Regions from separate parts of the Streptomyces sp. NPDC012825 genome, predicted to be linked through region 2. Evidence: predicted binding sites of a transcription regulator. Region 2 holds the regulator's gene; each other region holds the start of a gene.
The links. Region 2 encodes HrcA, which represses chaperone genes, less so after heat shock. Its sites were predicted from a motif close to TTNGCACTCNGNNNNNCNGAGTGCNAA; they were not measured.
Positions count from the first base shown of each region.

Region 1: groL (chaperonin GroEL) is a predicted target of HrcA. The motif match lies at 3,398-3,424, and genes of this name have one in related genera.
Region 3: groES (co-chaperone GroES) is a predicted target of HrcA. The motif match lies at 4,765-4,791, and genes of this name have one in related genera.

Region 1 is NZ_JBIBBZ010000001.1:110,808-121,280, forward strand. Features, by position in the region: gene ACFY7E_RS00600 (glucosyl-3-phosphoglycerate synthase) at 1-716, opposite strand, end outside; SAM riboswitch class I at 866-1,013, shown strand; gene thrC (threonine synthase) at 1,031-2,317, shown strand; gene ACFY7E_RS00610 (MoaD/ThiS family protein) at 2,349-2,627, shown strand; gene ACFY7E_RS00615 (cold-shock protein) at 3,068-3,271, shown strand; gene groL (chaperonin GroEL) at 3,591-5,219, shown strand; gene ACFY7E_RS00625 (FG-GAP-like repeat-containing protein) at 5,767-8,904, shown strand; gene murQ (N-acetylmuramic acid 6-phosphate etherase) at 8,983-9,915, opposite strand; gene ACFY7E_RS00635 (MurR/RpiR family transcriptional regulator) at 9,978-10,473, opposite strand, start outside.
Region 2 is NZ_JBIBBZ010000002.1:225,977-236,449, forward strand. Features, by position in the region: gene ACFY7E_RS06635 (adenosine deaminase) at 1-609, opposite strand, end outside; gene ACFY7E_RS06640 (ribonuclease Z) at 612-1,517, opposite strand; gene ACFY7E_RS06645 (histidine triad nucleotide-binding protein) at 1,521-1,880, opposite strand; gene ACFY7E_RS06650 (tetratricopeptide repeat protein) at 1,985-3,100, opposite strand; gene ACFY7E_RS06655 (ATP-binding protein) at 3,097-4,434, opposite strand; gene ACFY7E_RS06660 (hypothetical protein) at 4,522-4,896, shown strand; gene ACFY7E_RS06665 (16S rRNA (uracil(1498)-N(3))-methyltransferase) at 4,893-5,636, opposite strand; gene ACFY7E_RS06670 (nitronate monooxygenase) at 5,633-6,715, opposite strand; gene dnaJ (molecular chaperone DnaJ) at 6,899-8,035, opposite strand; gene hrcA (heat-inducible transcriptional repressor HrcA) at 8,036-9,055, opposite strand; gene ACFY7E_RS06685 (MBL fold metallo-hydrolase) at 9,203-9,931, shown strand; gene ACFY7E_RS06690 (DUF3097 domain-containing protein) at 9,942-10,473, shown strand, end outside.
Region 3 is NZ_JBIBBZ010000001.1:419,736-430,208, forward strand. Features, by position in the region: gene ACFY7E_RS02170 (YciI family protein) at 1-314, shown strand, start outside; gene ACFY7E_RS02175 (RNA polymerase sigma factor) at 480-1,709, shown strand; gene ACFY7E_RS02180 (hypothetical protein) at 1,730-2,386, shown strand; gene ACFY7E_RS02185 (methyltransferase domain-containing protein) at 2,340-3,536, opposite strand; gene ACFY7E_RS02190 (polysaccharide deacetylase family protein) at 3,677-4,624, shown strand; gene groES (co-chaperone GroES) at 4,937-5,245, shown strand; gene groL (chaperonin GroEL) at 5,353-6,981, shown strand; gene ACFY7E_RS02205 (ester cyclase) at 7,050-7,748, opposite strand; gene ACFY7E_RS02210 (SDR family NAD(P)-dependent oxidoreductase) at 7,845-8,618, opposite strand; gene ACFY7E_RS02215 (LysR family transcriptional regulator) at 8,766-9,659, shown strand; gene ACFY7E_RS02220 (WhiB family transcriptional regulator) at 9,788-10,120, opposite strand.

The DNA.
Region 1 (10,473 bases), on a different contig from region 2:
CCCACGTCCACCTGCGCCAGCCCGTCCAGGCCCACCGTGTGCAGCGCGTCCACGAGGAGCCCCAGCTCCACCCCGTAACCGACCGGGAAGGGCAGCCGCTCCAGGAGCGAGCGGCGGGCCGCGTACTCGCCGCCGAGCGGCTGCACGAAGCCCGCCAGCCGCGGCCAGTGGAGGTTGAGGACCGGGCGCGCCATCAGCTCCGTCACCCGGCCGCCCTGACCGGGGGCGTCGCCCAGCGGCCGGTCGTACATCGCCTTCACGAGGTGCACCTCGGGGTCGGTCAGGAGCGGGCCCACGATCCCCGTCACGAAGTCCGCGGAGAAGTCCCGCAGGTCCGCGTCCACGAAGCACACCACGTCCCCGCCGGTCACCATCAGCGACCGCCACAGGACCTCGCCCTTGCCGGGCACGGCCGGTATCCGGGGGAGGACGTCGTCCCGCGCGACCACCCGCGCCCCGGCCGCCGCCGCGACCTCCGCCGTGCGGTCCGTGGAGCCCGAGTCGAGCACCACCAGCTCGTCGACCAGCGGCACCGCCTCCGACATCAGCTCGCGGCGGATCACGCCCACGATGTCCCCGACGGTCGCCTCCTCGTTCAGCGCCGGCAGCACCACGCTGACCGTCGTCGAGCGCTTGGCGGCGAGGATCCGCTCCAGCGGCCGGTCCGCCACGGACCAGGACCGCCGGGACAGCCAGCGCTCCACCTCTTCCAGCACGTGATCTCCATCTCGCGGTTCGGACGGGCCGTCCAAGCGCCCGGGCCTTCGGTTACAGTCTTGAACAACGCAGCGACCCCCCGCACGTCGGGGTGGCGACCGCGCCGGAGCACGGGAACGAAAGTCCCGGCGTTTCCACAATCGAATACCGCTCATCCAGAGGGGCAGAGGGAAACGGCCCGTTGAAGCCCCGGCAACCCTCCAGTCGGTTCGTCTCGTGATCCACCGAGGCCCCCGGCTAGGGAAGGTGCCAAATCCGTCTCAAGGCGAAAAATTCGTCATTGAGAAAGATGAGGAGAAAGGGCCTCCCCTCCATGGCTGTACAGACCGTCGCACCCGCCACCGCCGTCGACCTCGGTTCCGCTTCCGGACTCTCCTGTCGCGAATGCGGCGAGGTCTTCGCCCTCGGTCCGATCTTCGCCTGCGAGCTGTGTTTCGGACCGCTCGAAGTCGCGTACGACCTGCCCGTCGGCGACCCCGAGGAGCTGCGGAAGCGGATCGAGGCCGGCCCCGCCAGCATCTGGCGCTACGCCCCCCTCCTGCCCGTCCCGGCCGACGTCGCCGAGAAGCCGAACCTGAACCCCGGCTGGACCCCGCTCGTCAAGGCCGACAACCTCGCCCGCGAGCTCGGCGTCGCCCCCGGCAAGCTCTTCGTCAAGGACGACTCCGGGAACCCGACCCACTCCTTCAAGGACCGGGTCGTCGCCCAGGCCATCGAGGCCGCCCGCGCCTTCGGCTTCACCACCCTCTCCTGCTCCTCCACGGGCAACCTGGCCGGCGCCGTCGGCGCCGCCGCCGCCCGCGCCGGCTTCCGCTCCTGCGTGTTCATCCCGCACGACCTGGAGGACGGCAAGGTCGTCATGGCCGGTGTCTACGGCGGTGACCTCGTCGCCATCGAGGGCAACTACGACGACGTCAACCGCTTCTGCTCGGAGCTCATCGGCGACCCGCTCGGCGAGGGCTGGGGCTTCGTGAACGTCAACCTGCGCCCGTACTACGGCGAGGGCTCCAAGACGCTCGCGTACGAGATCTGCGAGCAGCTCGGCTGGACGATCCCGGACCAGCTCGTCATCCCGATCGCCTCCGGCTCCCAGCTCACCAAGATCGACAAGGGCATCCAGGAGCTCATCAAGCTGGGCCTCGTCGAGGACAGGCCGTACAAGATCTTCGGCGCCCAGGCCGAGGGCTGCTCCCCGGTGTCGGTGGCCTTCAAGGAGGGGCACGACGTCGTGCGGCCCCAGAAGCCGAACACGATCGCCAAGTCGCTCGCCATCGGCAACCCGGCCGACGGCCCGTACGTCCTCGACATCGCCCGCCGCACCGGCGGCGCCGTGGAGGACGTGAACGACGAGCAGGTCGTGGACGCGATCAAGCTGCTCGCGCGCACCGAGGGGATCTTCGCCGAGACGGCGGGCGGCGTGACCGTCGGCGTCGCGCGCAAGCTGGTGGAGAACGGTCTGATCGACCCGGAGCTCACCACCGTCGTCATCAACACCGGCGACGGGCTCAAGACCCTGGACGCGGTGGCCGACACCTCCCGGGAGACCGCCACCATCCGCCCGAGCCTGGAAGCGTTCCGCGACGCCGGCCTGGCGCACTGAACTCCTCAGGTCCCCCGAAAGGTTGAGAAGCATGGCCGTGAACGTCCGCATCCCCACCATCCTCCGCACCTACACCGGCGGTCAGGCCGAGGTCCGGGCCGAGGGCGCGACCCTCGCCGAGGTCATCGAGGACCTGGAGAAGAACCACACGGGCATCGCCGCCCGCGTCCTGGACGACCAGGGCAAGCTGCGCCGCTTCGTCAACGTCTACGTGAACGACGACGACGTGCGCTTCGAGCAGGGTCTGGAGACGGCCACCCCGGCCGGCTCGGGCGTCTCGATCATCCCGGCGGTCGCCGGCGGCTGCTGAGCCGCGTCCGCCGAGCCGCGTCCGCCGAGTCGCGCACGCCGAGCGGTTCCCGTTGTCCCGTCTTTCTTGAATTGCCCCTTCCGCGTCCACAAGCGGAAGGGGCAATTCTGCATGGTTGAGCGCGGTAGAGTTGGGGAAGTCCCCTCCGCTGCTCATGCCGGGTGCATATGAGAACGCGCCCCGACCTGACAAGAAGCAGCCAAAGTGCACGCGCCTTCTGTACCTTCTGCGCGTTTTGCCGGGCCCGACTTGCCCCGTGATTCGGGGAAACCTCCCCAATTCCCCTTTCCGGGCCGCCCAGAATTCCCGTCCGGATGACCTGTTGCAGAGGGCAGTTGGGCAGATACATTCAGCCGCGGTCGACGCGCTCCGGCGCAGGGTCTGACCCGGGGTTCGTGAAGTGCGGCCCCGCGCAAGGGCCAGTAACAGGGGAGTTAGGCATGGCTCAGGGCACCGTCAAGTGGTTCAACGCGGAGAAGGGCTACGGCTTCATCGCGGTCGACGGTGGTGCGGATGTTTTCGTCCACTACAGCGCGATCCAGATGGATGGCTACCGCAGCCTCGAAGAAGGACAGCGAGTCGAGTTCGAGATCTCGCAGGGCCAGAAGGGTCCGCAGGCGGACATGGTCAAGCTCGCCGTCTGAGCGCGGCGCGATCGGCCGACGACGCAACGCCGTCGAGGGGCCCGCATCCCCCAGGGGACGCGGGCCCCTCGCGCGTTCCCGGACCTCCCCGGATCCCTGCCTCCCCTTCCCGAAACCCGAGAGTCGCTTGCACTCTCCTAGGGCGAGTGCTAATCATTGGCGTTAGCACTCGGAAGGTGAGAGTGCTACGAGGATCGGGCAGACGAGGCCGCCGGCCGGGTGGGGCAAGGAACCACGCGGAGCTGCGGAGGCCGTCCGTCGCGGGCGTCGGCGCGGTCCTGGAGCGTTATCCACCCCATGTCCGGGAGGACCACTTCACATGGCCAAGATCATCGCGTTCGACGAGGAGGCCCGGCGCGGTCTCGAGCGCGGCATGAACCAGCTCGCTGACGCCGTCAAGGTCACCCTCGGCCCCAAGGGCCGCAACGTCGTCCTCGAGAAGAAGTGGGGCGCCCCCACGATCACCAACGATGGTGTCTCCATCGCCAAGGAGATCGAGCTCGAGGACCCGTACGAGAAGATCGGCGCCGAGCTGGTCAAGGAAGTCGCCAAGAAGACGGACGACGTCGCCGGCGACGGCACGACCACCGCCACCGTCCTCGCCCAGGCGCTCGTCCGCGAGGGCCTCCGCAACGTCGCCGCCGGTGCCAACCCGATGGCCCTCAAGCGCGGCATCGAGAAGGCCGTCGAGGCCGTCTCCGGCGCCCTGCTCGAGCAGGCGAAGGATGTCGAGACCAAGGAGCAGATCGCCTCCACGGCCTCCATCTCCGCCGCCGACACCCAGATCGGCGAGCTCATCGCCGAGGCGATGGACAAGGTCGGCAAGGAAGGCGTCATCACCGTCGAGGAGTCCCAGACCTTCGGTCTGGAGCTGGAGCTCACCGAGGGCATGCGCTTCGACAAGGGCTACATCTCGGCGTACTTCGCCACCGACATGGAGCGCATGGAGGCGTCGCTCGACGACCCCTACCTCCTGATCGTCAACTCCAAGATCTCCTCGGTGAAGGACCTCCTCCCGCTCCTGGAGAAGGTCATGCAGTCGGGCAAGCCTCTGCTGATCATCGCCGAGGACGTCGAGGGCGAGGCCCTGTCGACCCTGGTCGTCAACAAGATCCGCGGCACCTTCAAGTCCGTCGCGGTCAAGGCCCCGGGCTTCGGCGACCGCCGCAAGGCCATGCTGAACGACATCGCCATCCTCACCGGCGGCACGGTCATCTCCGAGGAGGTCGGCCTCAAGCTGGAGAACGCGGGCCTCGACCTGCTCGGCCGCGCCCGCAAGGTCGTCATCACCAAGGACGAGACCACCATCGTCGACGGTGCCGGTGACAGCGACCAGGTCGCCGGTCGCGTGAACCAGATCCGCGCCGAGATCGAGAACTCCGACTCGGACTACGACCGCGAGAAGCTCCAGGAGCGCCTCGCGAAGCTGGCCGGCGGCGTGGCCGTCATCAAGGCCGGCGCCGCGACCGAGGTCGAGCTCAAGGAGCGCAAGCACCGCATCGAGGACGCCGTGCGCAACGCGAAGGCGGCCGTCGAGGAGGGCATCGTCGCCGGCGGTGGCGTGGCCCTGCTCCAGGCGTCGACCGTCTTCGAGAAGCTGGAGGCCGACCTCTCCGGCGACGAGGCCACCGGTGCCGCGATCGTGAAGCTGGCCCTGGAGGCCCCGCTGAAGCAGATCGCCGTCAACGCCGGCCTCGAGGGCGGCGTCGTGGCGGAGAAGGTCCGCAACCTGCCCGTCGGCCACGGCCTGAACGCCGCGACCAACGAGTACGTCGACCTCATCGCCGAGGGCATCATCGACCCGGCGAAGGTGACGCGCTCCGCGCTCCAGAACGCCGCGTCGATCGCCGCGCTGTTCCTCACCACCGAGGCCGTCATCGCCGACAAGCCGGAGAAGGCCGCCGCGCCGGCCGGCGGCGGCATGCCGGGCGGTGACATGGACTTCTGATCCTCGGGGATCTCCTGATCCCGGGATCGGCGGTTCATCGCTGAACGCGAACGAGGGCGGCACCCCTGCCGGGGGTGCCGCCCTCGGGCGTTGTACGAGCCCGTTGCCACGACGTCGCCGACCGTGCGGACGCGACGGTGTGCGGTATCCGTACGGACTCCCCTTCCGAAGTCCCTCCGTCCGGGTACGGGACGTCAAATCCCTGGTTCGGCGAGGGCGTCGAGGGTTCCTGTGCGGGCTTCGTACGGTTGCCGTACGCGCCGGCCGGTACGCCGTGACCCGTCGGACGCGGGACCCGGCAACGTCCCCGGACCCGAAGGCGCGGTTTTTCCGGTGGCGTTGCGCTTGCGCACGCCTGTACGATCCGGCTGCCGGCAGATGGGGGGCATCGGGCCGGCTCCCGGCTCCGGCACGCGCGCGTACCCGTACGCGGACTCCAGTACGCCCGCATCCGTACGCGCCCTGCCGTTCCCGCCTCCCCTGTCGCACCCGACATCACGCCGCACGGCACGACGCCGTCCCGGCCCACCCGCACGAGGGGACCCACTTGTCCGTCCGAAGAGCCGTCGCGCTCGCGCTGAGCGCGGCGCTGGGAATCACCGGTCTGGCGGCCGCGGCGCCCGCCGCGACGGCCGCGCCCGACTCCCCGTACGAAGTCACCGTCGCCGCGCCGCCCAGCAGCGTCCCGCCGGCCCGGCGCCTCCTCGACGCGGGGACCGGCCTGCAGAGCTACAACCCGGTCACGGAGAAGCTGGAGTGGCAGAGCCTCGCGGACGGGCGGACCGCCGCCCCCCGCGACCTCTGCGACTCGCTCATCGGCATCGTCTTCCAGGGCGACAGGTTCGGGTGCTTCAGCTCCCACCACGACACGGGCACGGCCACCGTCCACGACTGGACGACGGGCGAGACCCTCACCCGGGAACTCCCCGCCGGTCACCGGTGGATCGAGATCCTCGGCGGCGCGAACCGGCTGCTCACCTCCAGCACCGACGCCGAGGGCACCACGACGCTCCACCTCCTCGGACTCGGTCCCGGCGCCCCCGAGGACATCGCCGTGCGGATGCCGGAGTCCTCCGTGGGACGCCCCGGCATCCTCGGTTACGACGCCCGGGGCGCGGTCGTCGAGTACCAGCGGGCCGCGGGCGACAAGGGCCTCGCGGTCCTCGACTTCGCCACGGGCGCCCTGACCGCCCTGCCGGATCTGCCCGCGTGGCCCCTGGGGTACGTGTTCGCCGGTCTCAGCGCGGACCGGGTCGTCGTGTACGGCCTCTCCAGCGCGTCGAGCGTCTTCGTCCTCCCCCGCGGCGGCGGGCCCGTCACCACCGTGAAACTGCCGGACGGCGGTGACGCCCACCACGGCCGGGCCGCCCTCCTGGGCGACTGGATGGTCAGCCACTACGGCCCGCTGGACGGGACCCGCCCGGTCAGGGCGACCTCCCTCGTCACCGGCGAGACCCGCTCCCTGGGATTCTCCACCGTCGTCGGCTACCAGATGGCGGTCGGCGCGGACGGCGGCCTGTACCTCGAGGGCGGCACCGACCTCGGCCACTGGGGCGTGCGCCGCGTGGCCCCGGGCGCCGCGGGCGCGCCGGTCGCCACGCAGGTCCTGGCCCTCCCGTCCCGGACGGTCGACCGCGTCGGCCTGACCCTGGCGAACGGCCTGCTCACGGCCGGGCACGAGGACTTCGGGAAGCGGAGTGCCGTCCGGTACGACCTCTCCCCGACCGAGCCGCGCACGGTCACCGAGCGCTGGAGCTGCGATGCCGGCACCGGCACCGGCACCATCTCGAACTGCCCGCCCGCCGGCGCCGCGGACGTCGGCCCGAAGTGGTGGGCCGACACGGGTGACGGGCGGCTGGTCACCCTGTTCACCGAGGACATCCCGCCCTTCCGCGGCGACCCGCCGTGCATCGGCTGCGTCATCACGGCACGGGTGACCACGCCCGGCCCCGGCGGGGGCACCCGCAGCGTCAAGCTGGACACCGACCGGAGGATCAGCCCGGTGCGCGTCCTCGGCGCCGCCGGACGCTACCTGCACTTCCTGGCCACCGAGAACTACGAGACCCGCTCGGTCGTCGCGGACGTCGAGACCGGGAAGGTCCTCTCCGTCTCCGACCGGACGAACCAGGCCCTGTGGGGCAGCTGGCTCTGGACGTCGTCCACGGCGAACGACACCGTCTCGGCGGTCGACCTGCGCACGGGCGCCACCGTCGCGACGGTGGACCTCGGCACCGACTGCGGCGTCCTCGACTTCGACGTCGTCGGCAAGTGGATCTACGCCCGCTGCGGCGACGGCACGTCCGCCGTCGTGTACGACCGGGAGAAGAACGCCCCGGTCCGCTTCCAGGTGTCCCGGTACGCCCAGCCGCGCCTCGGTGACGGCTTCGTCGCCCACACCGTGCCCGGTGGCGGTGCCGACGACGCGCTGAGCGTGACCGACGTCCGTTCCGGCGCGCCGGTGGTCCGTGCCCTCGGGAGCGTCGCGTCCTCCCTGCCCAACTACGAACAGGGCTGGGCGGTCGACCGGTTCGGCGGGGGAGTCGCCTTCGTCGACTCCCGGCGGACGATCCACGTCGTCGGCCTCGGCGGCGCCACCAGCCGCCTCGCCGTGACCGACTCGGCCGTGCCGGCGTCGGTGAACCTGAAGTCGTCCGGGTGGCAGCCGCGCTGGAACCTGTCCAAGCCCGGCACCTGGACGCTCACGCTCACGCACAGGGCGTCGGGCAAGGCGGTCCGTACCCTCGCCGGCGAGGGCCGGGGCGTCGCCGCCCCCGTCTGGGACGGCAGGGACGCCGCCGGGAAGTACGCCGCCAACGGCGCGTACGCCTGGACCCTGACCGTGCGGCCCGCCGACGGGCAGGGCGCCGGCCTGGCGCTGTCCGGCGCGGTGTCGGTGACCGGCGGCGCCGCCGTGTGGCGCGACCTGGCCGGGTACGACGGCTTCGGCGATCTGCTGGCGGTGGACCCGGCGGGTGCGGTGTCGATGTACCGGGGGACGGGCACGGGCGCGCTCTCGGGCCGGATCGCCGGTACGGGCGCGAAGTTCCCGGCCGGCACGGTCCTGGTCCCGTCGGGCGACACGAACGGCGACCGCTGCGACGACGTGTACGCGCGCGTGGGCGACGAACTGCGGTCGTACCGGCCGGCCTGCGGGACGGTCGTCTCGGCCTCCTCGCCGTACGCGTCGGCGGGCGGGGGGTGGGGCCAGTACGACGTGCTGACCTCGCCCGGTGACGTGAACGGCGACGGGTACGCCGACCTGGTGGCGCGGCAGGCGTCCACGGGGGACGTGTACTTCTACGCGGGCACGGCCGACCAGCGGCTGAGGGCCCGGGTGCGGATCGGCACGAACTGGAAGACGTACAAGAGGATCGCGGGCGCCGGTGACCTGAACGGCGACGGGCGGGGCGACCTGCTCGGCCTCGACGCCTCGGGCGTGCTGTGGCGGTACTACGGCACGGCGACCGGCGGCGTGACGGCCCGGGTGAGGGTCGGCGGCGGCTGGGGCGGCTACTCGTCCCTGGTCGGCGTCGGCGACCTGAACGGCGACGGGCGCGGGGACCTGGTCGCGCGGGAGGCGGCCACCGGCAGGCTGTGGCGCTACACCAACCCCGGCACCGGCCTCTACGCCGCCCGGGTCATGATCGGCGCCGGCGGCTGGAACGGGTTCGGGGAACTCCACTGATCCACCACCCCCCGTGGGCCCGGCCGGGAACGGCCGGGCCCACGGGCGTTCCCGGCCGCGAGCCCTCCCGTACGGGGTCTACCCGGCGTGCAGCGCGGCGCGCAGGTGGCCCCGGGAGGCGGTGAGGCGTTCGGCGGCGGTGGGGGCGTCGACGTCCGCGAGGATCATGAGGATGGCGTTCTTCACCTCGCCGTCGGCGGCGGCGAGCGCGGACTCGATCTGCTCGTCGGGCGCGCCGGTGGCCAGGGCGACGATCCGCCGGGAGCGGGCCCGGAGCTTCTCGTTGGAGGCGCGGACGTCGACCATCAGGTTCCCGTACGTCTTGCCGAGCCGGATCATCGTGATCGTCGAGATCATGTTGAGGACGAGCTTCTGGGCGGTGCCGGCCTTGAGCCGGGTGGAGCCGGTGAGCAGCTCGGGGCCGGTGACGACCTCGATGCCGTGCTCGGCGGCGGCGGCGAGCGCGCTGTCGGCGTTGCAGGACAGGCCGACGGTGAGCGCGCCGAGGGCGCGGGCGTGCTCGACGGCGCCGACGGCGTACGGGGTGCGGCCGGAGGCGGAGACGCCGACGACGGTGTCGTCCGGGGTGAGGCCGAGCGCGGTGAGGTCCTCGACGGCCAGCTCCTCGGAGTCCTCGGCGCCCTCGACGGACTTGACCATGGCGGAGGGGCCGCCGGCGATGAGCCCGACGACCTCGGAGGGGTCGGTGTTGAAGGTGGGCGGGCACTCGCTGGCGTCGAGGACGCCGAGCCGGCCGGCGGTCCCCGCGCCCAGGTAGATCAGCCGGCCGCCGCGGGCCATCCGCTCGGCGGCGGCGTCGATGGCGGCGGCGATGGCGGGCAGCTGCCGGGCGACGGCGGCGGGGACGGCGCTGTCCTCGCCGTTCATGGTGCGGGCGATCTCCAGGGTCGGGAGCTGGTCGATCTCCGCGAGCTCGGGGCGGAAGGCCTCGGTGGTCAGGGTGGCGAGCTGGGCGCGGAGTTCGGAGTACGTGGAAGCGGAAGCGGACACGTGCGGCTCTTTCGGTACGGCGGCGTCGTCGGCGCCGGGGCTTTACGGGTGCGGGTCGCGGCTCAGCGGGTGCGGGGCGCGTGCCGGTGGGCCAGGGCCTCGTAGGAGGCGGCGAGGGCCGGGGCGGCCGTCTCGTACGTCCGCTGGGTGACGCAGGTGAACAGGCAGTCCACGACCAGGAGTTGGCTGGTGCGGGACGACATGGCCGCGGGGCGCAGTTCGCTCTCGCGGGCGGTGGAGGTGGTGAGGACGTGGTCGGCGTACTGGGTGACGGGGCCGTCCGGGCGGCCGGTGATCGCGACGGTGGTGGCGCCGTGGTCGAAGGCGACCCGGAGGGGTTCTATGACGTCGCCGGTCGAACCGGAATGGGTGATGGCGATGGCGACGTCGCCGGAACGGAGCTGCACGGCGTTGGTGACGGCGAGGTGCGGGTCGCTGTGGGCGTGGGCGACCAGGCCGATGCGGAGCAGTTTCTGCCCGAGGTCCTGGGCGACGAGCCCGGAGGCGCCGACGCCGTAGATGTCGACGCGGCGGGCGGTGGCGAGGGCGGCGACGGCG
Region 2 (10,473 bases):
GAGCGCCTCGCGGACGTACGCCGCGGGACCCTCCTCGCCCGCGTGGGCGACGCGTCGCAGGCCGAGCCGGGCGGCCTCCTCGTACACCTCGCGGAACTTGGCAGGCGGGTGGCCGACCTCGGCCGAGTCGAGGCCGACGCCGGTGATGCGGTCCAGGTACGGCTTCGCGGCCTCCAGGGTGGCGAGGGCCGACTCGGCGGACTCGTCGCGCAGGAAGCACATGATGAGCCGGGTGGAGATCCCGTACCGTTCCTCGGCGCGGTCGAGGGAGGCGGTCAGGCCCTCGATCACGGTGCCGATCGGGACGCCGCGGGCGGTGTGCGCCTGCGGGTCGAAGAAGATCTCGGCGTGCCGGACGCCCTGGGCCGCGGCCCGCTCCAGATAGGCGTCGGCGAGTTCGGTGAAGTCCCCGGCGGTGCGCAGGACCGCCATCAGGCCGTAGTACAGGTCCAGGAAGGACTGGAGGTCGCTGAAGCGGTACGCCTCGCGCAGGGCTTCGGTGTCCGCGTACGGCAGGGTGACGCCGTTGCGCGCGGCGAGCGCGAAGGCCAGCTCGGGTTCGAGGGTGCCTTCGATGTGGAGGTGCAGTTCTGCCTTCGGTACGGGCATGTTCACGTTCGTTTCGGTACGGGGACCCGCATGAGGTCCTGGGCAATGCTCAGCTCGCCGTCGAACCCGGCCGTCCGCGCCTGCCGTTCGAACGCGGCGGGATCGTGGTAGCGCTGCGAGAAGTGGGTGAGGACCAGGTGCCGCACGCCCGCGTCCCGGGCGACCGCGGCGGCCTGTCCGGCCGTCAGGTGGCCGTGGTCGGTGGCGAGGCGGACGTCCTCGTCGAGGAAGGTCGACTCGATGACGAGCATGTCGGCGCCCTCGGCGAGGACGTGCACGCCGTCGCAGAGCCGGGTGTCCATGACGAAGGCGAAGCGCTGCCCGCGCCGGACCTCGCTGACCTCGTCGAGGGTGACGCCGTTCAGGACGCCGTCGCGCTGGATCCGGCCCACGTCGGGCCCCTGGATGCCGTGCGCGGCGAGCCGCTCGGGCAGGATGCGGCGCCCGTCGGGCTCGACGAGCCGGTAGCCGTACGACTCGACCGGGTGCGAGAGCCGGTGCGCCTCCAGGGTGTAGGCGTCGGTGACGGCGAGCGGTCCGTCGGCGGTGACGGGCGCCTCGACCAGTTCCACGGTCTCGCGGTAGGCCGTGGCGTACCGCAGCCGCTCGAAGAAGCGCTGTCCGCTCGCCGGGTAGTGGGCGGTGACCGGGTGCGGGACCTGGTCGAGGTTGATCCGCTGGATCACCCCGGCCAGACCGAGCGAGTGGTCGCCGTGGAAGTGCGTGACGCAGATCCGGTCGAGGTCGTGCGCGGCGACTCCGGCCCGGAGCATCTGGCGCTGGGTGCCCTCGCCTGGGTCGAACATGATGCCCCCGCCGTCCCAGCGCAGCAGGTAGCCGTTGTGGTTGCGGTGCCGGGTCGGGACCTGGCTCGCGGTCCCGAGGACGACCAGTTCGCGTACGGACACGGCTTATCCGGGGGGCCAGTTGAGGCCGCGGCCGCCCAGCACGTGCGCGTGGACGTGGAAGACGGTCTGGCCCGCGCCCGCGCCGGTGTTGAGGACGACCCGGTAGCCGGTGCCGTCGGTCTTCTCCTGAGCGGCGACCTCGCCGGCCTCGCGCAGCAGGTCGGCGGCGACGTCCGGCGCGCCGGCCGCGAGGGAGGCGGCGTCCGGATAGTGGAGGCGGGGGATCACCAGGACGTGGGTGGGCGCCTGCGGGTTGATGTCGCGGAACGCGACGGTCGTCTCCGTCTCGCGCACGATCGTCGCGGGCACCTCCCCCGACACGATCTTGCAGAACAGACAGTCGCCCTGCGGCTCTCCGGCCATGCTCCGGGCCTCCTCGCCTCCGTAGATCAGTACAGGCGCATGCTATCGGCCACCGACGACGGTCCCTTTCCTCCGGCCCGGCCGGTGCTTCTCCTCCGGCCCGGTCAGTCCTTCGGCGCGCGCCGGTTCAGGAACGAGCGGCTCACCCAGTACGTGATGACCACGCCCCAGAACAGCGGCGCCCCGAGCCCGCCGACCACGCCCGCGTCGAGGGACCACAGGGCCGTCGTCGCCACCGAGTGGAGCCCGAGCAGCCCCACGGCCGTCGCCATGGCGATCACCGGCCGGCAGCCGCGCGCCACGAGCAGCAGCGGGCGGCGCAGCCGGGGCGGCAACCGGCGGCCCATCCACAGCACCCAGCCGCCCCAGGCGCCGACGAGGATCGCCGTGCCGATCAGGAACTGGACGACCGCGCCGGTCCCGGTCCCGCCGGTGCGGACGGCGGCGGTGGCGTACACGGAGGCGATGAAGCCGATCAGGGCGACCCAGCGGGCCCCGGCGACGGTGTTCCAGGCCATGGCCTCCAGGTTGTAGCGGGCCTTGCGGTCCTGGAGGTCGAGCGCGGCGGAGGCGACGAACCCCTCGGCGGCCTGCGTCCACGCCCCGCGCCGGAACCAGCGGCGCCGCAGCCGGAGCAGCGAGAGGTTGTTGTGGGCCTCGCTGCTCTGCGGGTTGAGGCGCAGCGTCGTCTCGTACGCCCGCTGCGCGGTGGCGTGGTCGCCCCGGCGCTGGGCGGTGAGGCCGACCAGGAAGTGGGCCGCGTCCTCCTCGGGCGCGAGGTGCACGGCGGTCCGGGCCGCCTCGTACGCCTCGACGGTACGCGCGGGCGTGCGGGCGTGTTCGCCGTGCTCCGCGAGGGCGGTGCCGAGCGCGTAGTGGGCGCCCCAGTACTGCGGGGCGAGCGCGACGGCGTGCCGGGCGGTGGACTCGGCCTCCTGGTACCGCTTCTGGGAGAGGAGGATCTGGACCCGCATCAGCCAGGCGCCGAGCAGTTCGGGCTCGGCGCGCAGCGCCCGGTCCACGGCGGCCAGGGCGGCGGGGTGGGCGTCGCCCCGGTGGTGGCAGCGGGCGAGCAGGACGAGGGCCTCGGCGTCCTCCGGGTCGGTCGCCAGGTGCTGGGCGGCGAGCGTCCCGGCCTGCTCGTACCGTCCGGCCTCGTACAGCGCCTCGGCGCGCCGCAGCGCGGTGCCGTGGGCGCCCCGGGCCTCCGCCCCGCTCACAGCTTGCGCTTCCGCTTGAGGTGGGCGAGCAGGTCGTCGTAGAGGCCGCCCTCGTTGGCGAACATGGCGACGTTCCGGGCGGCGGCGAACCACGGCTCCGTGGACGGCTTGATCTGCTTGGCCGCGCCGAGCAGGTCCTTGGTGGTGATCAGGCGTACGGAGCCGCTGCGGGCGGAGTCGAGGAGCGCGGCCTCGGCGGCCGTCTCGCAGACGTGGGCGAGGTCGGCGCCGGAGAAGTCCTCGGTGGCCTTGACGAGCTTGCCGAGGTCGACGGCCTCGATGGGCCGCTCGCGCAGGTGGTAGCGGAGGATCGCCTCGCGCGCGGCGGCGTCGGGCGGCAGCACGAGCAGGGTGCGGTCGAGGCGGCCGGGGCGGCGCAGGGCGATGTCCACGTCCCAGGGGACGTTGGTGGCGGCGAGGACGAAGACGCCCTCGTTCCCGGCGCCGCTCGCGATGCCGTCGAGTTCGGTGAGGAGCTGGTTGACGACGTTGCGCAGCCCGCTGTGGTGGGTGCGGGAGCGTTTGGCGCCGAGGGCGTCCAGCTCGTCGAGGAAGACGACGCAGGGGGCCTGGCGGCGGGCGGTCTCGAAGATGTCGTGGATGTTCTTCTCGGAGGCGCCGATCCACATGTCGAGGACGTCGGAGAGCGAGACGGTGAGGAAGCTCGCGCCGAGTTCGCCCGCGACGGCCCGCGCGATGAAGGTCTTGCCGCAGCCGGGCGGGCCGTAGAGGAGCAGGCCGCCGCGCAGCGACTTGCCGTACAGCCTGCGCAGTTCGGGGTTGCGCATGGGGGCGAGGAAGGCGGCCTCCAGGCGGTCCTTGACCTCGTCCATGCCGCCGACGTCGGCGAGGCGGACGGAGCCGGGGGCGTCGACGTCCCAGGCGGCCGCGTCCCCGGCGGTCCCGTCGCCGTCGGCGGCCTGCGGGTCCTCCAGGAAGCGGGGCCCGACGAGGTCCTGGACCTGCTGCTCGGCGGCGTCCCAGTCGAAGGAGGGGGCGGAACCGCTCGGGGCGGGCTCGTCCGGGGCGGGGGTTTCCGTGACGGCCGGGGCCTCCGCCGGTTCCGGAGCCGGGGCCGGTTCCGGGGCCGGGGCGGGGCGCTCCGCGACGGTCGGTGCGGGAGCCGCGGGCAGCCCCATCGCGCGGACCATCAGGGCGCGGGCGGCCGCGTCCCCGGGCGCGTGCTGGAGGGCGACGGCCGCCTCGGCGACGGCCTCGTCGTTGCGTCCCTCCGCGAGGAGGAGTTCGGCGAAGTGGAGGCGCAGGGGTACGTCACCGGGGGCGGCGGCCACGGCGGCGCGGAGACTGCGGATCAGGGGGGACTCGTCGGCCATGCGGCCACCCTAAGGAGCCTCCCGGGGGTGTCGTCCACCGGGTTCGCCCCGGACCTCCCCGCGGACGCCCTCCGTACACTGCGCCGCATGAGACGGGACGGGGCGCTGCGCAGGCTGACGGTGGACGACGGCACGGTCTGGCTCTGGAACGTCCGGCACCGGCACCCCGACTGCCGGACCGTGCTGACCCTGCGCCGCGCCGAGCGCCCGCACGCCCTGCTCCGGCTGGTCTTCCGGGAGGCGCCGGGCCGCGCGGTGGCCGGCTTCACGACGGGCCGGCACGAGGTGCTCGCCGCCGGGGGCGGTTGGCTCAACCTCGACGAGCCCGGGGTCGTCCGCCGGTTCCTCGACACGGCGGTCGCCCGCGGCCTCGTCCCCACCGCGAACGGGACGCGGGAGGAGGACGGCCGGCCGCTCCTCGACGCGCTGACGGCCGACGCGTCCAGCCTCTCGAAGTCCTAGCTCCAGCGGCCCGTCCGCCCCAGGACCAGGGCCGTCGCCGCCGTGCCCGCCGTGGAGGTGCGCAGCACGCTGCGGCCCAGCCGGTACGGCTTCGCCCCGGCCGCCCCGAAGGCGGTCAGCTCCTCCGGGGAGACCCCGCCCTCGGGTCCGACGACCAGGACGACCGACCCCTTCGCGGGGAGGTCGGCGGTGGCGAGCGCGCCGCTGGGGTGGTCGCGGTCCTCGTGCAGGACGGCCGCGAAGTCGGCGTCGGCGAGGAGGGCGGCGACCTGCTTGGTCGTCATGAGGTCCGCGACCTCGGGGAAGCGGGCGCGGCGCGACTGCTTGCCGGCCTCGCGCGCGGTGGACCGCCACTTGGCGAGCGCCTTGAGGCCCCGGTCGCCCTTCCACTGGGTGATGCAGCGGGAGGCGGCCCACGGGACGATCGCGTCCACGCCGGTCTCCGTCATGGTCTCGACGGCCAGCTCGCCCCGGTCGCCCTTGGGGAGCGCCTGGACGACGGTGATCCGGGGCTCCTCCTCCGGGTCCTCGTGGACCTCGGCGACCCGTACGGTCAGCCGGTCCTTGCCCTCGGCGGCGAGCACCTCGCAGGCGGCCCAGCGGCCCCGGCCGTCGGCGAGGACCAGCTCCTCGCCCTCCCGCAGCCGCTTCACGGAGACGGCGTGCCGCCCCTCGGGACCGTCCAGGAGGAAGTTCCCGGCGCCGGGGACGACGTCGACGACGAAGACGGGTGCGGTCACGGGGTGCTCCTGGGGGCCAGTTCCGAGAGGGCGGTGTCGAGTTCGGCGGCGAGGACCCCGACCAGTTCCCCGGCGGGGAGTTCGCGGGCGAGGCGGTGGCCCTGGCCGGCCCAGAGGGCCATGCCCTGGGCGTCGCCGGCGGTGGCGGCGGCCTTGCGCAGCGGGGCGGTGAGGTGGTGGACCTCGGGGTAGGCGGCGGGGGCGTACGGGCCGTGCTCGTGCGTGAAGCGGTTGACGAGGCCGCGCGCCGGGCGCCCGGAGAAGGCCCGGGTGAGGACGGTGCGGGTGAAGAGCGGGTCGGTCAGGGCCCGCTTGTGCAGCGGGTGGGCGCCCGACTCGGGGCAGGCGAGGAAGGCGGTGCCGAGCTGGGCGGCGTCGGCCCCGGCGGCGAGGACGGCGGCGATCTGGGCGCCGCGCATGATCCCGCCGGCGGCGACGAGCGGGAGGCGGACGCTCTCGCAGACCTGGGTGACGAGGGTGAGGAGGCCGGTGCCGGGCGTGCCGTCCTCGTCCGGGTCGTCGCGGTGGGTCCCCTGGTGCCCGCCGGCCTCGACGCCCTGGACGCAGACGGCGCCGGCCCCGGCGCGCTCGGCGGCGAGGGCCTCCTCGGCGGAGGTGACGGTGACGATCGTGTACGTGCCGGCGCGGGCGAAGGCGGCGAGGACCTCGGGCGCGGGGCAGCCGAAGGTGAAGGAGACGACGGGGACCGGGTCCTCCAGGAGGATGGCCAGCTTGGCGTCGTAGGCGTCGTCGCGGGAGTCGTCGGTCTCGCCGAGCGGGGTCCGGTACCAGTCGGCCTCCCCGGCGAGCTGGTGGCGGTAGACCTCGACGGCGGCCGGGTCGGCGGGCCGTCCGGTCTGCGGCATGAAGAGGTTGACGCCGAAGGGGCGGGCGGTGAGCCCGCGTACCCGCTTGACCTCCTGGTACAGCCCTCCGGCCGTCTTGTAGCCGCCGGCCAGGAAGCCGAGCGCCCCGGCCTCGCAGACGGCTCCGGCGAGCTCGGGACAGGAGGCGCCACCCGCCATGGGGGCCTGCACGATCGGGATCCGGGAGAGATCGTTCAGTGCGGTGGTGGACATATGGGCATCGTGTCATGCCGTGGGGAGGGGCGGGGAAAGGGGCGGTGTCCGTCCGCGGACACCGCCCCTTCCCGTACGCGCGAGCCGGGCCCACCGCCCGTTGAACGCGTCCTTCAGCCGCGAGAACAGCCCCTGCCGACCGGGCTGACCCCGGGGGCGCCCCCCGGACCCCCGGCAGAGCGCCTACCGCCCGTTGAACGCGTCCTTCAGCCGTGAGAACAGTCCCTGCTGACCGGGCTGGAACTGGCCGGTCGGCCGCTCCTCGCCGCGCAGCTTGGCCAGCTCGCGCAGGAGGCGCTCCTGCTCCGCGTCGAGCTTGCCCGGGGTCTGGACCTCGACGTGCACGATGAGGTCGCCGCGCCCGTTGCCGCGCAGGTGGGTGACGCCGCGCCCGTGGAGCGGGATCGACTGGCCGGACTGGGTGCCGGGCCGGATGTCGATCTCCTCGACGCCGTCGAGGGTCTGCAGCGGCACCTTGGTGCCGAGCGCGCCCGCCGTCATCGGGATCGTCACCGTGCAGTGCAGGTCGTCGCCGCGCCGCTGGAACATCTCGTGCGGGGTCTCGTGGATCTCGACGTACAGGTCGCCGGCGGGACCGCCGCCGGGGCCGACCTCGCCCTCGCCCGCGAGCTGGATGCGGGTGCCGTTGTCGACACCGGCCGGGATCTTGACCGTGAGGGTGCGGCGGGAGCGGACCCGCCCGTCGCCCGCGCACTCGGGGCACGGGGTCGGGACGACGGTGCCGAAGCCCTGGCACTGCGGGCAGGGCCGGGAGGTCATGACCTGGCCCAGGAAGGACCGGGTGACCTGGGAGACCTCGCCGCGGCCGCGGCACATGTCGCAGGTCTGCGCGGAGGTGCCGGGCGCGGCGCCCTCGCCGGAGCAGGTCGTGCAGACGACCGCCGTGTCGACCTGGATGTCCTTGGTGGTGCCGAAGGCCGCCTCGTCGAGGGTGATCTCCAGACGGATCATGGCGTCCTGGCCGCGGCGGGTGCGCGAACGGGGCCCGCGCTGCGCTGCGTTGCCGAAGAAGGCGTCCATGATGTCGGAGAAGTTGCCGAAGCCGCCCGCCCCGAAGCCGCCCGCGCCGCCTCCGCCGGAGGCCGAGAGCGGGTCGCCGCCGAGGTCGTAGACCTGCTTCTTCTGCGGGTCCGAGAGGACCTCGTAGGCGGCGTTGATCTCCTTGAAGCGTTCCTGCGTCTTCGGATCGGGATTGACGTCCGGGTGCAGCTCGCGCGCGAGCCTCCGGAACGCCTTCTTGATCTCGTCCTGGGACGCGTCGCGGCGCACGCCGAGTACGGCGTAGTAGTCCGTGGCCACTTACGACTCCGCCAGGATCTGTCCGACGTAACGTGCCACTGCGCGTACCGCTCCCATCGTTCCGGGGTAGTCCATGCGGGTCGGTCCGACCACGCCGAGTTTGGCGACTGCCTCGCCGCCCGAACCGTAGCCGACCGAGACGACGGACGTGGAGCTCAGCCCCTCGTGGGCGTTCTCGTGCCCGATCCGTACGGTCATGCCCGATTCCTTGGCCTCGCCGAGCAGCTTGAGGAGCACGACCTGCTCCTCCAGAGCCTCCAGGACGGGCCTGATCATCAGGGGGAAGTCGTGTCCGAAGCGGGTGAGATTGGCGGTGCCGCCGATCATCAGCCGCTCCTCGTGCTCCTCCACGAGGGTTTCGAGGAGGGTCGCGAGCACGGTCGAGACCGTGGCGCGGTCCTCGGCCTCCTCGAAGGACTCGGGGAGGTCCTGCACCAGCTGCGGCACGTCGGCGAACCGGCGGCCGACGACCCGGCTGTTGAGCCGGGCCCGCAGGTCGGCGAGCGAGGTCTCGCCGAAGGGCGCGGGGCAGTCGATCACCCGCTGCTCGACCCGTCCCGTGTCCGTGATCAGGACGAGCATCAGGCGGGCCTGGGCCAGCGAGAGCAGTTCCACGTGCCGGACGGTGGAGCGGGTCAGCGAGGGGTACTGGACGACGGCGACCTGCCGGGTCAGCTGCGCGAGCAGCCGGACCGTGCGGCCGACGACGTCGTCCAGGTCGACCGCGCCGTCGAGGAAGTTGTGGATGGCCCGCCGCTCGGGCGTCGACAGCGGCTTGACCCCCGCGAGCCGGTCGACGAACAGCCGGTAGCCCTTGTCCGTCGGAATGCGGCCGGCGCTGGTGTGGGGCTGCGCGATGTAGCCCTCCTCCTCGAGCACGGCCATGTCGTTGCGCACGGTGGCGGGCGACACGCCGAGCTTGTGGCGCTCCGTGAGCGCCTTGGAGCCGACGGGCTCCTCCGTCCCGACATAGTCCTGGACGATGGCGCGCAGCACTTCGAGTCTGCGTTCGCTGAGCATCGTGCGCACCTCCAGCTGTCGTCGGTCGATCCGGTTGCTCCGCTTTTGGCACTCGCCCTGCCCGAGTGCCAGAGATCCCGGGCCAGTGTACGGCGGCACACGTCGCTCCTGGCAAGGAGGCGGCGCCCCACCGGTTAGCGTCACCGTATGGATGTCGACTGGGAAGCACGGGGATGGGAGCGGCTCGCGGACGGGGTGGGCCGGCGCCGGCTGCCCGGCTGGGACGCCACGGTGGGGCTCGTCGTGGGGGAACGGGCGGTGCTGCTGTACGACGCGGGGTCGTCCCTCGCGGAGGGTGCGGAGCTGCGGGCGGAGGTGGCGGAACTCACGGGCGGCCGGAGGGTGACGCACATCGCACTGGGCCATCCACACTTCGACCACGTGTTCGGCGCGGCGGCCTTCGCGGGCGCGGAGGTCTTCGGCGCGGTCGGCACGGAGGAGCTGCTCGCCCGGGAGCGGGACCGGGAGGCGCTGCGGGCGGACGCGGTGCGGCACGGCCTCGACCCGGCGGCGGCCGCGGAGGCGGCGGACGTCCTCGTGGCCCCCCGGCACGTGGTCTCCGGCGAGTGGACGCTCGACCTGGGCGGCCGGCAGGTGCTCCTGGCGAACGTCGGCCCCGGGCACACCGGCCACGACCTGGTGCTCCTGGTGCCCGGCCCGCCGGAGGTGGTCTTCTGCGGCGACCTGGTGGAGGAGTCGGGCGAGCCGCAGGCGGGCCCGGACGCGATCCCGTCCCGCTGGCCGGACGCCCTGGACCGGCTCCTGTCGCTCGGCGGCGGGGACGCGGTGTACGTGCCGGGGCACGGGGCGGTGGTGGACGCCGCGTTCGTACGACGCCAGCGCGAGGAACTGGCGACGCGCTTCTCCGTCGCATAACGTCGCCGGAATGCGCAGCTACCACCCGGATCTGACACCCCCTTGGAAGAAGTCGGCGCCCGTCCCGGAGGTCCCGGCCGACCGGGACCTCGTCGTGGAGGAGGTGGCGACGGGCTTCTGCGGGGCGGTGATCCGCTGCGAGGCGGGCACGGTGACCCTGGAGGACCGTTTCGGCAAGCACCGGGTCTTCCCGCTGGAACCGCGCGGCTTCCTCCTGGAGGGGAAGGTCGTGACCCTGGTCCGCCCCTCGGCGGCCCCGGCCCGCCCGACCCGTACGGCCTCCGGCTCGGTCGCGGTGCCCGGCGCACGCGCGCGCGTGGCGCGGGCGGGCCGGATCTACGTCGAGGGCCGCCACGACGCGGAGCTGGTCGAGCGGGTCTGGGGCGACGACCTGCGGATCGAGGGCGTGGTCGTGGAGTACCTGGAGGGCGTCGACGACCTGCCGTCGATCGTCGCGGAGTTCGGCCCGGCGCCCGACGCGCGCCTCGGCGTCCTGGTGGACCACCTGGTCCCGGGCTCGAAGGAGTCCCGGATCGCGGCGC
Region 3 (10,473 bases), on a different contig from region 2:
CGGACGCCGACCCCGGCTTCGAGGAGCGGATGGGCGCGCTCTTCGAGGAGATCACCAAGGCCGGCGTCATGCTCGACACGGCGGGCCTCCGGCCGACCGCCGAGGCCACCCGGATCACCTGGTCGGACGGGAGGCTGTCCCTCACCGACGGTCCCTTCACCGAGACCAAGGAGGTCGTCGGCGGCTACGCCCTGATGCAGTGCAAGGACAGGGCCGAGGCGCTGGAGTGGTCCAAGCGCTTCCTGGCGGCCCACCCGCCGCACTGGACGGTGGGCCTGGAGGTCCGCGAGGTCGAGGAGCAGCCGGGGGACTGAGCCCCCGCCGCTGTCGGTGCCGTGTGCTGTCATGGGGTGGTGACGGCACACGGCACCGACGGGGAGCACGGCACGGCCCCGGGGCAGGGAGCGGTCCCGGGGCATGAGGCGGCTTCGGGGCACGGAGCGGTCCCCGCGGAGGGCGTCCTCGAGACCGTCTTCCGGATGGAGTCCCCACGGATCGTCGCGACCGCCGCGCGGATCGTCCGCGACCTCGGCATCGCCGAGGAGATCGCCCAGGACGCCCTGGTCGCCGCCCTGGAGGAGTGGCCGCGCACGGGCGTCCCGGAGCGGCCGGGCGCCTGGCTGACGGCCACCGTCAAGCACCGTGCCGTCGACCTCGTGCGCCGGCGCGAGACCTACGCCCGGAAGCTCGCCGAGGTGGGCCGGGCGCTCACGGAGGAGACGTACGACCCCGAGCCCTCCGGTCCCGGCGACATCGACGACGACGTGCTGCGGCTGATCTTCACCGTCTGTCACCCCGTCCTCTCCGCCGGGGCGCGGGTGGCGCTGACGCTGCGGCTCGTCGGCGGGCTGCGGACGGACGAGGTCGCCCGCGCCCTCCTGCTGCCGGAGGCGACCGTCGCGGCCCGGATCACCCGCGCCAAGCGGACGCTCGCGAAGGCGGGCGTGGAGTTCGAGGTGCCGTACGGCGAGGAGCGGGCCGCCCGGCTCGGTTCCGTCCTGGAGGTCGTCTACCTGATCTTCAACGAGGGGTACGCCGCGACCTCGGGCGGCGACCTGCTGAGGCCCGGACTGTGCGAGGACGGCCTCCGGCTCGCCCGCGTCCTCGCCGCCCTCGCCCCCGGCGACGCCGAAGCGCAGGGCCTGGTCGCCCTGCTCGAACTCCAGGCCTCCCGGACGGCCGCCAGGACCGGGCCCCACGGCCGGCCGGTCCTGCTCGCCGACCAGGACCGGCGGCGCTGGGACCGGCTGCTGGTCCGGCGCGGCTTCGCGGCCCTGGAGCGGGCCGGGGACGCGCGGGGCTACGGGCCGTACGCCCTCCAGGCCGCGATCGCCGCCTGTCACGCGCGGGCCGTCTCGTACGAGGAGACGGACTGGGCGCTCATCGCCGCGCTCTACGGGCGGCTCGGCGCCGTCGCGCCCTCCCCGGTGGTCGAGCTGAACCGCGCGGTCGCCGTGTCGAGGGCCGAGGGCCCGGCGGCGGCCCTCCCGCTGGTCGACGCCCTCGCCGCCGATCCGTCCCTGGCCCGCTACCACCTGCTGCCCAGCGTCCGGGGGGACCTGCTCGCCCGCCTCGGCCGGGCGGCGGAGGCCCGCGCCGAGTTCGCACGCGCGGCGGACCTCACGCGCAACGAGAGCGAACGGGCGCTGCTGCTCGGGAGGGCGCGCGGGACGGAGCCGGGCGGGATCGGCTCCCCGGGCGGCTCCTGACGCCCCGTAGGGTGCTCGGCATGTCCCCGCGCGCTCCTCTCCCGCCCCCGCCCCCGCCCCCGCCCGCCGAACTCCGGAGCCGGCCCGACCGGGATGCGCTGCTCGCCGACCGGGCGCGTGCGCTGGGCGAGTTGGGGCGGCGGCTGCTCGGCCCCGGACGGCTCGCGATGTTCCTGGTGGCGTTCGCGCTGCTCCAGCTCGGCCGGGGGCTGATCGGGGTGCTGCTCGGCTCGCTCGGCGACCCCCTCGACGTGATCAGCGTGTTCATCGTGCTCTGCGCGGCGGCGCTCGGCATCGGGGTGCTCGCCCCCGGGGTGTGGCTGACCGTGCGCGGGCTGCGGCGCGACCGGGTCGCCCGGGAACGCCTCGTCCGGTGGGCGGCCCTCGACCGGCACGGCCCGACCGACGCCCGGCTGCGCGCCCCCGCCCTGAGCGCCTGCCGGCTGGTGCTGTCCTTCGTGATGTGCGCGGCCGGGCTCTGGACGGGCTTCGCCGTCCCGGCGGGCGCCACCCGGGACAACGGCGGCCACGGCCTCGTCGCCTACGGCATGGGCGCCGCCCTGATCCTCTGGATCACGGACCTCACCGGCCTGGTGAAGGCCGTCGGCCACTACCGGTTCGCGGTGCGGCTCACCGCTCCCCGCCCGCCCGCACCGGCCGCCCGATCAGCATCGTAGGGGCGCCCGCGACCCGGGTGAGCAGGACCGTCGCCGCGTTCGGGCCCTTCGGCTTCACCTTGCGGCGGATCTCCTCCGGCTCGACCGCCGAGCCCCGCTTCTTCACGGTCAGGGTGCCGACCTCCCGCTCCCGCAGCAGGGCCTTCAACTTCTTGAGGTTGAAGGGGAGTTCGTCGGTGATCTCGTACGAGGCGGCGTACGGGGTCGGGACGAGCGCGTCCGACGTCACGTACGCGATCGTCCCGTCGACCAGGCCGCCGTCCAGTTCCTCGGCCACCTCGGCCACCAGGTGCGCGCGGATGACCGCGCCGTCCGGCTCGTACAGGTAGCGGCCCACCGGCCGGACCGCCGGGTCGGGCAGGCCGCGCCCGGCGAGGGTCGCGCCGGAGGGCAGCAGCGTGGCCCGGCGCGCGCCCGGCTCCGCGCCGAACCACAGCACGGCCTCCTTCACGTCCCCGCCGTCCGAGATCCACTCCGCCCCGGCCCCCGCCGGAACGGCCTCGTGCGGGATGCCCGGCGCCACCTTCAGGGCCGCGTGCGGGGCCTTCCGGGCCGCCTCGACCGCCCAGGAGAGGGGCGGGGAGTACGCCTCCGGGTCGAAGATCCTGCCCCGGCCGCCGCGCCGCGCCGGGTCCACGAAGACGGCGTCGTACGGGCTGGTGTCGATCTCCGTCACGTCCGCGCACCGCACCTCGATCAGGCCGGACAGGCCGAGCGCCTCGGCGTTGGCGCGGGCCGCCTCGGCGGTCAGCGGGTCGCGGTCGACGGCGAGGACGGAGATCCCGGCGCGCGCGAGGGCGATCGCGTCGCCGCCGATCCCCGAGCACAGGTCCGCCACGCTCCCGACGCCCAGCGCCTTCATCCGGCCGGCCCGGTACGCGCCGACCGAGGCGCGGGTCGACTGCTCGACGCCGTTCGGCGTGAAGTACATCCGGTACGCGTCCTCCGCGCCGAACTTCGCCACCGCCCGCTGCCGCAGCCGCGCCTGGCCGAGCGCCGCCGTGACCAGCTCGGCGGGATGGTCGCGGCGCAGCCGGGACGCGACCGCCAGCTCCCGGGCGGGGTCGTAGTCGCGCAGGGCGGCGAGGAGCGTCTGCCCCTCGGGGGCGAGCAGGGCGGCGAAGGAGGCGAGGTCGGTCACCCGTCCCATTCTGGGGCCTGTTCCGGCGCCGGGGAGCTGTGGGCCGGCCGGGGGACGGTGGGCCGGGTACGGCGGTGTCGCGGCCGGAAGGGGTCGCCGCGCTGACAGGATGCGGCGCCATGCAGCTCGTACGACAAAAGGAACAGACGATGAGAAAAGGCGCGCACCGCTCCCGTCGGACGCTCGGAGCGGCGCTCGTCGTCGCCGCCCTCGCCTCCGCCGCCACGGCCTGCTCCGGCGCCGCCCCGGACCGCGCCGCACCGCCCTCCCCCGTCTCCTCGCCGCCCTCCCCCGCCTCCGGGCAGCAGGCCCCGAAGAAGGGCGCCGCCGCGCCCGAGTCGCAGGCCGGAAAGGCCGAGAAGCTCCGCGCCAGGAAGGCCGCCCGCGCGCTCGCCGCCAGGAAGTGGGGCCTCGCCGGGCCCCCGCTCGAAGCGCCCGCCCCGCCGGCCGTCAAGCCGGCGATCACCACCCGCAAGGGCTTCGAGACGAAGAGCGAGGGCATGCCGCCCGTCTTCACCACCGTGCCGACCAAGGAGAAGATCGTCTTCCTGACGATCGACGACGGCGCGGAGAAGGACCCCGAGCTGCTGCGGATGATGAACGAGCTGGACATCCCCTACAGCGCCTTCCTCAGCGACTACGTCGTCAGCGACGACTACGCCTACTTCGCCCGGATGCAGAAGTCGCGGAAGGGCGGGGTCGCCCTCCACAACCACACCCTCAACCACCGTTACCTGCCCGGACTCTCGTACGCCCGGCAGGAGCGCGAGATCTGCGGCATGCAGGACGTCATCGAGAAGAGGTTCGGCAAGCGGCCCGAACTCTTCCGCCCGCCGTACGGCAACTACAACGACGACACCCTGCGCGCGGCCAGGTCCTGCGGCATCAGGGCCGTCCCGCTGTGGGCCGCCGAGGCCTTCCCCGACCGCATGGAGTGGCGCGAGTGGGACCGGGACCTGCACCCCGGCGACATCGTCCTCACCCACTTCCGGGGCGAGGAGGACTGGAAGGGCAGCATGGCCGACATGGTCCGCCGCGTGATGAACGTGATCACGGCCAAGGGGTACGCGGTCGCCAAGCTGGAGGACTACGTGTGAGGTCCGGGGGCGCGGGGAGGAGGTCGCCGAGGGACGCGGGAAGGGGTCGCCGCGGGACCCGCGGAGGACCCCGTACCGGACGCGTCCGCGTCCCGGAACCCCGTACAACCGCGCACGCGGTCACGCCACGGAGCGAGGAATTGGCACTCCGCTTGACCGAGTGCTAATCGCGGTCATAGTCTCGGCTTTGGCACTCCCCACCGGAGAGTGCCAACACAGCGACGGGCAGGTCCGGCACCCGCGACGACGGATCCACCTGGTTCGCCACCTCAGACAGTCAACCCCGTGATCTCCGAAGGGGGAGGTCGGATCGTGACGACCACCAGCTCCAAGGTTGCCATCAAGCCGCTCGAGGACCGCATCGTGGTCCAGCCGCTCGACGCCGAGCAGACCACCGCCTCTGGCCTGGTCATCCCGGACACCGCCAAGGAGAAGCCCCAGGAGGGCGTCGTCCTGGCCGTCGGCCCGGGTCGCTTCGAGAACGGCGAGCGCCTGCCGCTCGACGTCAAGACCGGCGATGTCGTGCTCTACAGCAAGTACGGCGGCACCGAGGTGAAGTACAACGGCGAGGAGTACCTCGTCCTCTCGGCCCGCGACGTGCTCGCGATCGTCGAGAAGTAAGTCACCCCAGGCCAGAAGGCTTTGAGCTGCGCCCCGAGGCCCCTTCCCGGGCGCCCCGGGGCGCCGTTCGTTCCACCAGCAGATTCCGAGAGGGCTGAACCGCTCCCATGGCGAAGATCCTGAAGTTCGACGAGGACGCCCGTCGCGCCCTTGAGCGCGGCGTCAACAAGCTTGCCGACACGGTGAAGGTGACGATCGGCCCCAAGGGCCGCAACGTCGTCATCGACAAGAAGTTCGGCGCCCCCACCATCACCAACGACGGTGTCACGATCGCCCGCGAGGTCGAGATCGAGGACCCGTACGAGAACCTCGGCGCCCAGCTGGTGAAGGAGGTGGCGACCAAGACCAACGACATCGCGGGTGACGGCACCACCACCGCCACCGTGCTCGCCCAGGCCCTGGTCCGCGAGGGTCTGCGCAACGTCGCCGCCGGCGCCTCCCCGGCCGCCCTGAAGAAGGGCATCGACGCCGCCGTCAAGGCCGTGTCCGAGGAGCTCCTCGCCACCGCGCGCCCGATCGACGACAAGTCCGACATCGCCGCCGTCGCCGCGCTCTCCGCGCAGGACCAGCAGGTCGGCGAGCTCATCGCCGAGGCGATGGACAAGGTCGGCAAGGACGGCGTCATCACCGTCGAGGAGTCCAACACCTTCGGCCTGGAGCTCGACTTCACCGAGGGCATGGCCTTCGACAAGGGCTACCTGTCCCCGTACATGGTGACCGACCAGGAGCGCATGGAGGCCGTCCTCGACGACCCCTACATCCTGATCAACCAGGGCAAGATCTCCTCGATCCAGGACCTGCTCCCGATCCTGGAGAAGGTCATCCAGGCCGGCGCCGGCAAGCCGCTCCTGATCATCGCCGAGGACGTCGAGGGCGAGGCCCTGTCGACCCTGGTCGTGAACAAGATCCGCGGCACCTTCAACGCCGTGGCCGTCAAGGCCCCCGGCTTCGGCGACCGCCGCAAGGCCATGCTCGGCGACATCGCCACCCTCACCGGTGCCACCGTCATCGCCGAGGAGGTCGGCCTCAAGCTCGACCAGGCCGGTCTGGACGTGCTCGGCACCGCCCGCCGCGTCACCATCACCAAGGACGACACCACCGTCGTCGACGGTGGCGGCGACTCGTCCGAGGTGCAGGGCCGCGTCAACCAGATCAAGGCCGAGATCGAGTCCACGGACTCCGACTGGGACCGCGAGAAGCTCCAGGAGCGCCTCGCGAAGCTGGCCGGCGGCGTGTGCGTGATCAAGGTCGGCGCCGCCACCGAGGTGGAGCTGAAGGAGAAGAAGCACCGTCTGGAGGACGCCATCTCCGCGACCCGCGCCGCGGTCGAGGAGGGCATCGTCTCCGGTGGTGGCTCCGCGCTCGTCCACGCCGTCAAGGTCCTGGAGGGCAACCTCGACAAGACCGGCGACGAGGCCACGGGTGTCGCGGTCGTCCGCCGCGCCGCCGTCGAGCCGCTGCGCTGGATCGCCGAGAACGCGGGCCTGGAGGGCTACGTCATCACCTCGAAGGTGGCGGAGCTCGACAAGGGCCAGGGCTTCAACGCCGCGACCGGCGAGTACGGCGACCTGGTCAAGGCCGGCGTCATCGACCCGGTGAAGGTGACGCGCTCCGCCCTGGAGAACGCCGCCTCGATCGCCTCCCTCCTCCTCACCACCGAGACCCTCGTGGTGGAGAAGAAGGAAGAGGAGCCGGCGGACCACGGCCACGGCCACGGTCACGGCCACTCGCACTGAGGCCCGTAGCTGACCACCGAGGCCCGGTGCCCCCGTCGCGGGGGCACCGGGCCTCGGCGCGTTCCCGCCTACTCCTCCACCGCTCCGAGCCGCTCCATCAGCCCGAGCATGTCGTACTGCCACCAGTCCTCGACGACCTTGCCGTCGTCCCGGAAGCGCTGGATCAGCGTGCCGGTCATCCGGACGTCGATGCCGGTGGGCTGGAGGCCCATGAAGTCGCCGGTGTGGGTGGCGTCGCAGGTCCAGCGGGTGCAGACGCGGTCGCCCTCGGCGATCTGGTCCTCGACGGTGAAGGCGAAGTCGAACCCCTGGCGCCACATCCCGATCCCGCGGCGGATCGCGTCCATGCCGATCGAGTCCTGCACGTCGGAGGGGTCGTGGCTGTGACACCCCTCGGCGACCACCTCGTCCAGCGGCGGAAGCTCCCCCGGCGTGCCGATCAGCTCCAGGAACCGGCGCGCGACGGCCTTGCACAGCTGCTCGTCCCGCACGACGTCCAGGTCGGTGAAGGTCGGCATCCCGTCGCAGAGCGCGACCATCTCGTGGAAGAGCCGGTCGGTCTCGGGAAGGTGGGAGTTCCGCATCGCCACGTCGTACGAGGGGAACTCGACGATCTCCACGAAGTGCGCGCCGTCGGACCGGTCCTTCCCGAGGACGCTGTGGGTGGCCGTCCGCCTCCCCTCGGTCTGCTCGGCCCACCGGTCCATGAGCCGGTTCATCTCGTCGAAGCGGCTCGTCCTGCAGTCGATGATCTGTACGAAGGTCATGACGCCTCCCGGGGCGGCAGGGACGTCTCCATTCTAGGACGGGCCCCGGAGGGCGGGGCGAACGCGAGTGCGAGCACCTTCCCCCCTCCGCCTCCGCTACTGCGGGCCGTACTTGCGCCCCGCCCTGGAGGAGACGCCGCCGAGCAGACCGCGCGGCGCCAGCTTCACCACGCCCATCAGGGCCTTGTAACGGGGGTCGGGGATCGACAGCGTCTTCCCCCGGGCCAGGTCGGCCAGGGCCGCGGAGACCAGCTTGTCCGCGTCGAGCCACATCCAGCCCGGGATGTTGTCCGTCCCCATCCCGGCCCGCTCGTGGAACTCGGTCCGCACGAAGCCGGGGCAGAGCGCCATCAGGCGCACCCCGCTGCCCGCCAGGTCCTTCGCCGCGCCCTGGGTGAACTGCACGACCCACGCCTTCGAGGCGCCGTACGTGCCCCGGGGCACGAAGGCCGCCACCGAGGCGACGTTCACCACCCCGCCCCGGCGCCGCTCCCTCATCGAGGCGGCGGCGGCCGAGGTCAGCCGCAGCACGGCCTCGCAGTGCACCGTGAGCATCTTCAGCTCGTCGGCCATGGAGACTTCCAGGAACCGGCCCTTGTTGCCGAAGCCGGCGTTGTTCACCAGCAGGTCCACCGGCCGCCTCGGGTCGGAGAGCCGCGCCTCGACGGCGGCGATCCCCTTCTCCTCGGAGAGGTCCGCCGCGAGCACCTCGGCCTCCACCCCGTGCCGGTCGTGCAGTTCGGTCGCCTGCTCCCGGAGCCGCTTCACGTCCCGGGCCACGAGCACGACGTCGTGTCCGTCGGCCGCGAGCCTCCGGGCGAAGGCGGCCCCGATGCCCGCGGTGGCCCCCGTAATCAGTGCAGTCGTCATACGGGCACGGTAGTGCCCCGCCCGGACCCGGGCACCGGCGCGGCCCCCGTTCACGCTCGGCGGGGCCGGGGGAGGTCTCACGGGTACCTCTCAAAGGCTTTCGGCAATATTCGCTTCCCTTCCCAAGACTCGCTTATGCTGGAGCGCATGATCGAGGCACGCCACCTCCGCGTCCTGCGGGCCGTCGCCGCCACCGGCTCCTTCTCGGCCGCCGCGCGCGAACTCGGCTGCACCCAGCCCGCCGTCAGCCAGCAGATGAAGGCCCTCGAAGCCTCCGCCGGCACGCCGCTGCTGATCCGCACGGGCCGCGAGATGCGCCTCACCCAGGCGGGTGAGGTCCTGGTGCGCCACGCCTCCGGCATCCTCGCCGGGCTCACCGCCGCGGAGGAGGAGGTCGCCGCCATCGCCGGCCTCCGCGCGGGCCGGGTCCGCCTGGTCTCCTTCCCGAGCGGCAGCTCCACCCTCGTCCCCACCGCCCTGGCCGCGCTGCGGGCCGCCCACCCCGGCACCCGGGTCTCCCTCGTCGAGGCCGAGCCGCCCCGCTCGATCGAGATGCTCCGCGAGGGGGACTGCGACATCGCCCTGGCCTTCCGGTACGGGGCGGGGCGGGCCGAGTGGGACGACCTCGTCGTCCGCCCGCTCCTCGCCGACCGGCTCGTGGGCCTGGTCCCCGAGGGGCACCGGCTCGCCGGGTCCGGCCCGGTCGGCATCGGGGAGCTGGCGGACGAGTCCTGGATCGCGGGCTGTCCGCGCTGCCGCCGCCAGCTCGTGGACGTCTGCGAGGAGGCGGGCTTCACGCCCCGCATCGACTTCGCCACCGACGACTACCCGGCCGTCGTGGGCCTGGTGGGGGCGGGCCTGGGCGTGGCCGTCCTGCCGGCCCTCGCCATCGAGTCCGTACGGCCCAGGGGTGCGCGGACCGTGGCCGTGGAGCCGGCCGTGGAGCGGGAGATCGTGGCCCTGACCCTGCCGGACCTCGCGCAGGTCCCGGCGGTCGCCGCCACGCTGGACGAGCTGACGCGCGCCGCCACGCGCGCGTAGGCACCTGCGCGGTGCCCTCACGCGCGTGGGCGCGGTGGGCGTTGCCGTTCCCGGCTCCCGGTTCTCGTGTCCGGGCTCTCGGCGTCTCGGTTCTCGTGCGTTCCCCGACTACTCGAAGAAACGTTCCTTCACATGGACGACGGCGCGTTCGTCGGTGCCGTGGGGGCCGTCGTGATCAGACGGTTGCGGGCGCGCCCCATGAGTTCCTCGCGTTCGTCCTCGGTGAGGCCGCCCCAGACGCCGTAGGGCTCCCGCACGGCGAGTGCGTGTGCCGCGCACTCCGCGCGCACCGGGCACCGCATGCAGACCTCTTTCGCCGAGTTCTCACGCGCACTCCGTGCCGCGCCGCGCTCTCCCTCGGGGTGGAAGAACAGGGAGCTGTCGACCCCGCGGCAGGCCGCGAGCAGCTGCCAGTCCCACAGATCGGCGTTGGGTCCGGGAAGGCGGGAGAAATCTGCCATTGCGCTTGTCCCCTTGAAACCGTGTCGAACGGATAGGTGGGCGGGTGGATGGCTGACGGCCGGGGTCCTTCCGTCCCCGACAGGTCGGGTCGTTACACCTACTGTCTAAGTAGATGTAAATATGACTCATTGCGAATCTAGCCACAGACACCGCGAAAAGGGAAGAAATCCCGCTAAATGGTGCATAGCTTTTGATCTCGCGACAGAACGGCCGCGTCGCTCTTCTCCGCGCACGGCCCCTCACGTAGAGTGCCGAAGCCTGCCGTCCGACCCGTAACTCTTTCGAGTGACCGTCGTTGAGAGTGCGGAGGCGGTTGGCGGAACAAGCGATCGGGCAGGTGTCCGAGAGCGTC